DNA from 3 places in the Arthrobacter sedimenti genome. Region 1 is predicted to be linked to each of the others. Evidence: predicted binding sites of a transcription regulator. Region 1 holds the regulator's gene; each other region holds the start of a gene.
The links. The regulator Rex, encoded in region 1, represses fermentation and respiration genes when NADH is low (regulators of the CRP and FNR family bind a similar motif). The targets are predictions, from matches to a motif close to CTTGTGAANNNNTTCACAAG.

Region 1 (3,273 bases):
ATAAAAGGAGCAACATCATGGCACTTCCCGCAGACGTCACCACCGGCACCTGGACCCTGGACAACTCGCACAGCGAGATCGGCTTCACCGTCCGCCACGCCGGCATCAGCAAGGTGCGCGGCCAGTTCACCGACGCCGCCGCCACCCTGGACCTGGCCGAGGACGTGGCTGATTCCAAGATCAACGCCACCATCAAGACCGCCAGCTTCGACTCCGGCGACGCCAACCGCGATGGCCACGTCAAGGGCGGGGACTTCTTCGACGTGGAGAAGTTCCCGGAAATCTCCTTCGTCTCCAACGGCCTCGTGGCCAAGGGCAACAGCTACGAACTCACCGGCGACCTGACCATCAAGGGCGTTACCCGTCCCGTCACCCTGGAAACCGAGTTCAACGGCGTGGCCGTGGACCCGTTCGGCAACACCCGTGCCGGCGTCTCCGCCGAGACCACCATCAGCCGCAAGGACTTCGGCCTGACCTGGAACGCCGTCCTGGAGACCGGCGGAGTGCTGGTCAGCGACAAGGTGGCCATCAACCTGGAACTCGCCTTCATCGCTCCCGCAGCCTAAATCCCCCAACACGGCACCCCGGCCCCGCCTACGCGGCGTGGCCGGGGTGCCGTGTTTAACGGGCAAACGCGGTGCATCGACACCTCCCGAATCATCCACAACGCCGCCCGCCGGGGGTACGGTGGACTTAAGCCATGCTGGGGGGAAGGCTGAGGACCGATTCCCGGCAGCCTAACTGGATCCCGACCCTGCAGAAGGAACGCCCATGAGTACTCCTCCCGTCCCGCCTCCCGGGTCCGAAGACCCCCGCAACAGCAACGGACAATCCGGCAACGACCAGCCCGGAGCCCAGCCGCCGCGCTACGGCCAGAACGCACCGCAGTATGGCCAGAACGCCCCGCAGTACGGGCAGAACCAGCCCCAGTACGGCTCGCAGCCGCCGGCAGCACCGCAATATGGACAGAATGCCCCGCAGTACGGCCAGAACGCACCGCAGTACGGGTCCCAGGGATCCCAGTATGGGCAGAACGCCTCCCAGGCTCCCGGTTACGGGCAGCCCCAAAACGGCCAGTCCCAGTACGGCCAGGCGCCGTATGGACAGTCCCCTTACGGCCAGTACCCCTCCGAGCAGCCGCAGCCGGCCGGAAGCAACGGCGTTCCCCAGCTGGTGAACATCTCCTTCTGGCTGCTCATTGCGTCGGCGGCGATTTTCGTCATCGGCATGATCCTCGGGCTCACCCAGCTGGACAGCCCCGAACTCCGGCAGCTTTTTGAACAGCAGATGCGCTCCAGCGGAACAGACATCAGCTACGACAGCATGAAGAGCTTCATCGCCGGTACGCTGGTGGTGTTCGCCATCATCGGCGTCGCGCTGTACCTGTTGGTGGCCTTCTTCGTTCGCAAGGGCAGGAATTGGGCCCGCATCCTGGGAACAGTTTTCGCGGCCCTGTCCATTTTCGGCCTGTTTGGGGTCCCCTCCATCGGAACGCTCGGAACCGTCCTGGGCATCGTAGCCATCGTGCTGCTTTACCTGCCCGCAGCTGCCCCGTACTTCCGGAAGCAGCAGCCTTTCGCCAACCCGTACTCCGGTGGGTTCGGCAACCCTTACGGTCGGTAACCAGCACGGCAGCTGGGAAACAGGCGGCCCGGGAAGCAGCAATGCTTCCCGGGCCGCCCGCGTTAAGCCAGCGCCTAGGCTGTCTGGCCGGGTGACTGCGCCCGCTGGGCGTGATAAGCCAGGATCTGGAGTTCGGTGGCCATGTCCACCTTGCGCAGGTTGACGCCGTCGGGAACCTGCAGCATCACCGGTGCGAAACTCAGGACGCTGTGCACGCCTGCAGCCACCACCCGGTCGCAGACGCCCTGGGCCACAGCGGCCGGAAGCGCCAGCACCACCATGTTGGCCCCGGTCCGGCGCAGGACTGTTTCGAGGTCTGCCACGTCGCTGACACGCAGCCATCCCACTTCGCTGCCCACCACCATCTGGTCGGCGTCGAAAATAGCCACGACGTCGAACCCGCGGGACTCGAAGCCGCCGTACCGCGCCAGCGCCTTGCCGAGGTTGCCGGCCCCGACGATGGCCACTTTCCAGTCGTGCGTCAGTCCAAGTGCGGCGGCGATATGGCGGCTGAGGTACTGCACCTCGTAGCCCACGCCCCTGGTTCCGTACGACCCCACATAGGAGAGGTCCTTGCGTAGGGTTGAGGAACTCACCCCGGAGGCCTCCGCCAGCGATTCGGAGGAGACGCGCTCCACGCCCTCCGCCAGCAGGGTGTTCAGGGCGCGAAGGTAGAGCGTCAGCCGGGCTACGGCGGCGGGCGGTATCTGCTTTGGCGCGGTGCCCGTGGCGTCCGGAAGGTCCGGGAGGGGCTGCGGCGTTGGATCCAGGGAGGTCACCGGCACTCCCCTACTGGGCCATGGCGCGCTGCAGCACGCGTTCCAGCCGGATTTCATCGATCTTCCAGAAGTCGCGCTGCACGCCGTCCACCAGCACCACCGGGATCTCCTCGGCGTAGCGCTCACGCAGCTCGGGCTGGTTGTCCACCAGCTCTTCGCTCCAGGTGAGGCCCAATGAGGCAGTGACCCGGCTGACGGCGTCGCGCGCGTCTTCGCAAAGGTGGCAGTCAGCTTTGGTGACCAGGACGACGCGGGGTGTAGCCATGGCTTAACGGTAGCGCCGTTCGCGTGCTGCCGGTGACGCCGACGGCGGCAGGCCACTGGATTGACTAGACTCAAGTCCATGCCCGAGGAGAAATACGTCGCCGTAGTCACGCGCCCGGTTGCCGAGCCGCAGCCAGGCGAAGCGGCGTTCTTCGACGTGGACAACACCTTGATGCGCGGAGCCAGCCTCTTCCATGTGGCGCGGAAGATGCACCAGCGCGGAGCGTTCACCCTGGCCCAGGCCGCCGGCTTCGCATGGAAGCAGTTCAAGTTCGTGGCACGCGGGGAAAACATCGACGATGTCCACGCCGTGCGCGATTCTGCCCTGACGCTGGCCGCCGGGATCACCGTTGACGACATCAAGGCCCTCGGCGAAGAGGTCTATGACGAGATGATTGCGTCCCGGATCTGGCCTGGGGCCAAAGCACTGGCGGAACAGCACCTCAGGGTGGGCCGTCGCGTCTGGCTGGTGACGGCCACGCCCATCGAGGTGGCCACCGTGATCTCCACCCGCCTGGGACTGACCGGAGCGCTGGGGACGGTGGGCGAAGTGTCGGACGGCATGTACACCGGCCGGCTGGTGGGCGACATCCTGCACGGCTCAGCA
Region 2 (3,273 bases), on a different contig from region 1:
ATCGACAGGTACGGGCTGAGGGCCAGTTCCTGGTGGATGATGACGATTCCGCGTTTTTCGCTGTCCGAGATGCTGGAGAAGTTGCAGGGTTCGTTTTCGAAGAGGATCTCACCGTCGAAGGTGTTGTGTGCATAGACGCCGGACAACACTTTCATGAGTGTTGATTTGCCGGCTCCGTTTTCCCCGCAGATGGCGTGGACCTCGCCACGGTTCACATCCAGGGTGACGTCCTGCAGCGCTTTGACGCCGGGGAACGTCTTGGTGATTCCTCGCATTTGAAGAATGGGTGTGTTCATCGTCAATTCCCACTGACTGTTCGGAGCTTGCCTTCCTGCTGCTGCAGGAGGGCGCGGGTGGGGCTGTGGCCCGGGACGGAAGCCGGGCCACAACCCCGGACGCTGACTACTTGACGTCGGCGTCGGTGTAGTAACCCGAGTCGATCAGTTCCTTCTTGTAGTTGTCCTTGGTGATGATCACGGACTTCAGCAGGAACGCCGGGACAACCTTGACCTTGTTGTTGTAGGTCTTGGTGTCATTGGTTTCCGGCTCCTGGCCCTTGAGGACGGCGTCAACCATCTTGACGGCCTGCGCGCCGAGTTGGCGGGTGTCCTTGAAGATGGTGGAGTACTGCTCACCGGCGACGATGGACTTGACGGAGCCCTTTTCGGCATCCTGGCCGGTGACTACCGGCAGGCTGCCCTTGGCGTAGCCGCCGGTGCTGGTGAGGGCGGAAATGATGCCGATGGACAGGCCGTCGTACGGGGAGAGGACGCCGTTCAGCTTGGTGCCCGAGCTGTAGGCGGAGGTGATGATGTCCTCCATGCGCTTCTGTGCCACCGGTGCCTGCCAGCGGAGGATCGCGGCCTGCTCAAACTTGGTCTGGCCGCTGGGGACCTTCAGGGTGCCGGCATCCATGTACGGCTTCAGGGTGTCCATGGCGCCGCTCCAGAAGAAGTTGGCGTTGTTGTCGTCGGGGCTGCCGGCGAAAAGCTCAATGTTGAAGGGGCCCTTGCCGTCAACCTTCTTGCCGCTGGCGTCCAGGAGGCCCAGGCCGGTCAGCAGTGAGGTGGCCTGCTGCACGCCCACGGTGTAGTTGTCGAACGTGGTGTAGTAGTCCACGTTCGGGGTGCCGTTGATCAGGCGGTCGTACGCGATGACCTTGACGTTCTGGTCCTTGGCCTTGGCCAGGACGTCAGTCAGGGTGGTGCCGTCAATGGCGGCGATGATCAGGGCCTTGGCGCCCTTGGTCAGCATGTTTTCGATCTGCGACACCTGGGTGGGGATGTCGTCATTGGCGAACTGGAGGTCCGTCTTGTAGCCAAGATCCTTCAGCGACTTCTCCACGTTGGCGCCATCGGCAATCCACCGTTCGGAGGTCTGGGTGGGCATCGAGATCCCGACCAGTGAATCGCTGGGCTTGGCGGCACTGCCGGATTCGGTGGCGGCTCCGCCGCGGGAGCCACAGCCGGTGGCGCCCACCGTCAGGGCGAGGACAAGGGCCACCGCGCCCATGAGTTTTTTGATTCTCACCATTTTCTCCTTCCGCGGCAGCATCGCCGCGAAGTGTTGTTGGACAGGCAGCACCGAAGCTCCCTGGTCCTGGCCACATTGTTGATGTGTCGGTTCAATATAGACTGGTTTGTGAACGCTAACAAGAGCGCGAAGGGGAATTTTCGCAACTTTTTCGAGTCCATTGACTTCTTCGTTGTTAGCGTTCACACTTGCTGCAGCAAAACAGCTTGACCCCGACCCCTACAAACCCGGTAAAGAGGCCGCCCGCCTCCCGGACGGAGGCAAACCCATGCCAGAGACTTTGTCCACATCCAGCTCCGACCCCCGCGCTGATCAGTACGTCATCGGGGTGGACTACGGGACCCTGTCCGGCCGCGCCGTGGTGGTGCGGGTCCGCGACGGCAGGGAACTCGGCAGCGCTGTCCACGAGTACCCGCATGCGGTGGTCACCGATTCCCTCCCCGAAGATACAGCGGGCGCGGAATCCAATGGACACGCCTCGAGGCTTCCCGGCGAATGGGCACTCCAGGTGCCCAACGACTACCGGGAAGTCCTGCGCAGGGCTGTCCCCGCCGCGGTGGCTGACGCAGGGATCGACCCTGCCGCCGTCGTGGGCATTGCCACGGACTTCACCGCCTGCACCATGGTGCCCGTCAAGGCCGACGGCACCCCCCTGAACGAACTGCCGGGCTTCGCCACCCGGCCGCATGCCTATGTGAAGCTCTGGCGCCACCACGCGGCGCAGGGGCAGGCTGACCGGATTAACAAGCTCGCCGCCGACCGGGGTGAGGACTGGCTTCCGCGCTATGGGGGGCTGATCTCCTCCGAGTGGGAGTTCGCCAAGGGCCTGCAACTGCTGGAAGAGGACCCGGAAGCCTACGCCGCCATGGACCACTGGGTTGAGGCGGCGGACTGGATCGTCTGGCAGCTGTGCGGGCGGTACGTCCGCAACGCCTGCACGGCGGGTTACAAGGGGATTTACCAGGACGGCCGGTATCCGTCCGAGGACTTCCTTGCTGCCCTGAACCCGGACTTCAAAGACTTCGTCAGCTCCAAGCTGGAGCACACCTTCGGGCGGCTGGGGGATGCCGCAGGCACCCTTACCGCCGAGGCTGCTGCCTGGACCGGACTGCCGGAGGGCATCGCCGTGGCCGTGGGAAACGTTGACGCGCACGTCACGGCCCCGGCTGCCAAAGCAGTGGACTCCGGCCAGCTGGTGGCTATCATGGGCACCTCCACCTGCCACGTCATGAACGGCACGGAACTGCGCGAAGTGCCCGGGATGTGCGGGGCAGTGGACGGCGGCATCGTGCCGGGCCTTTGGGGCTACGAGGCCGGACAGTCCGGCGTCGGGGACATCTTTGGCTGGTTCACCAAGTACGGCGTGCCGCCCGAATACCACCAGGCTGCCAGGGATGCGGGCCTGGGCATCCACGAATACCTCACCGAACTCGCGTCGCGGCAGGCCATCGGGGAGCACGGCCTGATCGCCCTCGACTGGCACTCGGGCAACCGCTCAGTCCTGGTGGACCACGAGCTCTCCGGGATTGTGGTGGGCCAGACCTTGGCCACCAGGCCCGAGGACACATACCGGGCGCTGCTTGAAGCCACGGCTTTCGGGACCCGCACCATCGTGGACGCCTTCCGCGACGCCGGCGTCCCGGTCAAGGAATTCATCGTGGCCGGCGGCCTGCTCAAGAACAAACTCCTTATGCAGATCTACGCGGACGCCACCGGCCTGCAGCTGTCCACCATCGGCTC
Region 3 (3,273 bases), on a different contig from region 1:
TGGTCGTCCACGTCCCAGGCCGGCATCCAGAATTCGGAGTCCGGGTGGTAGCACTCCAGCCATTCGTCGAACTGGCGGTCATCCAGCAGGCGGGCTTCCCGGTAGAGGAACGCGCGGACGGTTTCGAGGGTTGCGATCTCCTCCGCGGTCTTCAGGGCCGGGGCGGTGTGGGTCAGGTTGGTCATGGGTTCTGCGCTCTCTGTGGTTCGGCGGGCTCTCAGGCGGAGACGGGAACGGATTCCAGGGCGGAACGCTCCTCTTCCTCCGCCAGGGCCCGGTCCATGACTTCCTTCCAGTACCCGTGCTGGATGGGGTAGAGCCCTTCGTCTTCGGTGCGCATGCCGGAGGCGATCACCCGGGTCATGCCCAGGGCCTGTGCCTGCTCATCCGGCCCGGTGATCTCGTGGGCAGAGCCGCGGGTCATGTCGTTCCACGGGGCGCTGGTGGCCCAGTAGGTCTTGTTGCAGGAGCGGAATTCCTCCAGGTCGTCCGGCGTGGCCATGCCCGTGGCGTTGAAGAAGTCCTCGTACTGGCGGATGCGCTTGGAACGGTTCTCCTGGGACTCGCCCTTGGGGGCGATGCAGTAGATGGTCACCTCGGTCTGGTCCGCGGAGATGGGCCGGAAGTGCCGGATCTGCGAGGAGAACTGGTCCATGATGTAGACGTTCGGGTACAGGCAGAGGTTGCGCGAGATGTTGATCATGAAGTTCGCCATCTCCTCGCCGTACTTGGCCACAAGCTCGTCGCGGCGGTCCCACAACGGGCGGTCCTGGGGGTTGGTCCATTCCTGCCACAGCAGCAGGTGCCCGTGGTCGTAGGAGTAGAACCCGCCCTTGACTTTGCCCCACTTGCCGGCGTCCATGGCCTTGGTCTTGTTGGCCGAATCCCCGGCGCTGCGGCGGGCCGTGGTGGCTGCATAGTTCCAGTGCACGGCGGTGACGTGGTAGCCGTCGGCGCCGTTCTCGGCCTGGACCTTCCAGTTGCCGTCGTAGGTGTAGGTGGAGGAGCCGCGCAGCACTTCCAGGCCCTCGGGCGACTGGTCCACGATCGAGTCGATGACCTTGGTGGCATCGCCCAGGTGCTCCTCGAGCGGGAGCACGTCGGCCTTCAGCGAGCCGAACAGGAAGCCGCGGTAGGACTCGAAGCGGGCCACCTTGGTGAGGTCGTGTGAGCCTTCCTTGTTGAAGGTCTCGGGGTAGCCGGCGTTCCGGGAGTCCTTGACCTTCAGCAACTCGCCGGAGTTCTTGAAGGTCCAGCCGTGGAACGGGCAGGTGAACGTGGTGCGGTTGTCCGTCTTGCGGCGGCACAGCATGGCGCCGCGGTGCGAACAGGCGTTGACCAGGCAGTTCAGGTTTTCATCCTTGTCCCGGGTGATCATCACGGGGGTACGGCCGATGTAGGTGGTGAAGTAGTCGCCCACGTTAGGGATCTGCGACTCGTGGGCGAGATACACCCAGTTGCCTTCGAAGATGTGCTTCATCTCGAGTTCGAAGATCTCCTGGTCGGTGAAGATCTCGCGCTTGGCCCGGATGACGCCGTTCTCGCGGTCGTCGATCACGGCGTCGGCAAGGACCTCGCGGGCATGGATCAGGTTCTCGGTCATGGCGTGCTCCTTCATTGGAGATTGCTGGACGGATGGTCGGAGGTCCACTCGGGAAGGGGCTTCGGCGGCGGACGTTGTCCAGCAATTCTTGCCGCTCGTGATTGGCCTCACATCAGGCAAATACCTAGGTTCCACCAAGGGTGTCTTTATGTATCGATAATGACTCAAAAGACGCCTAGTTGATATTTGTAGCGTCCTTATCTGCGGGCCTACGATTGAGACCGACATCACGCGGTGCGGCGCAGGGCATGACGACTGGCCCGGCAGCCCGCGTCGGGTGCAGGAGCCCTTCCTGTCCCCATTCAATGAGGAAGGTGGACATTGTCATGACCCAAACCCCAACGGACAGCCGCACGGAAAACGAAGGCACCGCCGTCGAAGCAGGCACCAAGGCAACCGAGCGGTTCGCAGCGTCGGGCAAGCTCTCCAAGGTGGATGTATCCAAGGAACGGGTGAGCCTGCTGGCCGGCGCGCTGATCAAGGCCGCCAACGACATCGTCGAGGAACACCAGGTCACCTACGAGGAATACAACGCGCTCAAAGCGTGGCTGATCAAGGTCGGGACGGACGGTGAATGGCCGCTGTTCCTCGACGTCTGGCTTGAGCACACCGTTGAGGACGTCAACTCCCAGGACCGTCCCGGCACCGTGGGAACCATTGAGGGCCCGTACTACGTTCCCAATTCCCCGGAACTCCAGACGCCCGCCACGGTTGAAATGCGCGACGGCGAGGAGGGCACCCCGCTGCGCTTCAGCGGCCAGTTCACCGACACCGACGGCGACCCCATCCAGGGTGCCCAGGTGGAGATCTGGCACGCGGACGCCGCCGGTTTCTACTCCCAGTACGCCCCGGGCCTGCCCGAGTGGCTCTTCCGCGCCACCGTCAAGGCTTCCGACGATGGCCGGTTCGAGATCAACACGATGCGTCCGGCGCCCTACCAGATCCCCACGGACGGGGCCTGCGGGCAGCTGATCAGTGCGGCGGGCTGGCACGCCTGGCGTCCGGCGCACATCCACATCAAGGTGTCCGCACCGGGCTACGAGCCGGTCACCCAGCAGCTCTACTTCCCCGGCGATCCGCACAACGCCGACGACATCGCCTCGGCAGTGAAGCCTGAACTGATGCTGGACCCCCGCCCCCGTACCGACGGAAAGGGCGAGGAAGTAGTTTATGACTACGTCCTGGCAAAGCAGGGCCAGAAGAAGTAGCACGCAAACTGGGAGATATCCCCGCACGGAGGCGCTCCGGAGCTGATGCTTCGGAGCGCTTCCGGTTTTTCCGCCCCCCAGCCAGGAGCCCCGATGAGCCACCCCCGCCACCATCCGACCGCCAGCTCCGTCGAGCCAGGCCGGCCGGCGCCGGAACCCCTGCTGGAACGTCCGGGGGTCCGGCCCGCGGGTCCCCGCCGGATCCTCCGCGACCTGGGCCTGTCGTATGTCTCAAACGGCGCCATTGGGCTCATTTTCGCGGCGTCCGGGCCCATCGCCGTCACGCTGGCCGTCGGGACCGCGGGCGGCCTGACCCAGGGCCAGCTGTCGTCCTGGGTTTTTGGCATCCTCTTTTCCGGCGGGGCCGCCACCCTGCTGATGTCACTGATTTACCGGCAGCCGCTGGGCTTCGCCTGGTCCATCCCAGGGACGGTACTCCTGGGGCCGTCCCTGCAGCACCTG

Region 2: araB (ribulokinase) is a predicted target of Rex. The motif match lies at 1,639-1,658, and genes of this name have one in related genera.
Region 3: benA (benzoate 1,2-dioxygenase large subunit) is a predicted target of Rex. The motif match lies at 1,698-1,717, and genes of this name have one in related genera.

The regions. Positions count from the first base shown of each region.
Region 1 is NZ_JBHSDQ010000001.1:1,008,302-1,011,574, forward strand. Features, by position in the region: gene ACFO0G_RS04775 (YceI family protein) at 18-566, shown strand; gene ACFO0G_RS04780 (ABC transporter permease family protein) at 772-1,623, shown strand; gene ACFO0G_RS04785 (redox-sensing transcriptional repressor Rex) at 1,698-2,402, opposite strand; gene ACFO0G_RS04790 (glutaredoxin family protein) at 2,413-2,667, opposite strand; gene ACFO0G_RS04795 (HAD family hydrolase) at 2,746-3,273, shown strand, end outside.
Region 2 is NZ_JBHSDQ010000014.1:18,226-21,498, forward strand. Features, by position in the region: gene mmsA (multiple monosaccharide ABC transporter ATP-binding protein) at 1-296, opposite strand, end outside; gene chvE (multiple monosaccharide ABC transporter substrate-binding protein) at 403-1,533, opposite strand; gene araB (ribulokinase) at 1,802-3,273, shown strand, end outside.
Region 3 is NZ_JBHSDQ010000004.1:387,373-390,645, forward strand. Features, by position in the region: gene benB (benzoate 1,2-dioxygenase small subunit) at 1-185, opposite strand, end outside; gene benA (benzoate 1,2-dioxygenase large subunit) at 218-1,603, opposite strand; gene catA (catechol 1,2-dioxygenase) at 1,930-2,811, shown strand; gene ACFO0G_RS12375 (benzoate/H(+) symporter BenE family transporter) at 2,905-3,273, shown strand, end outside.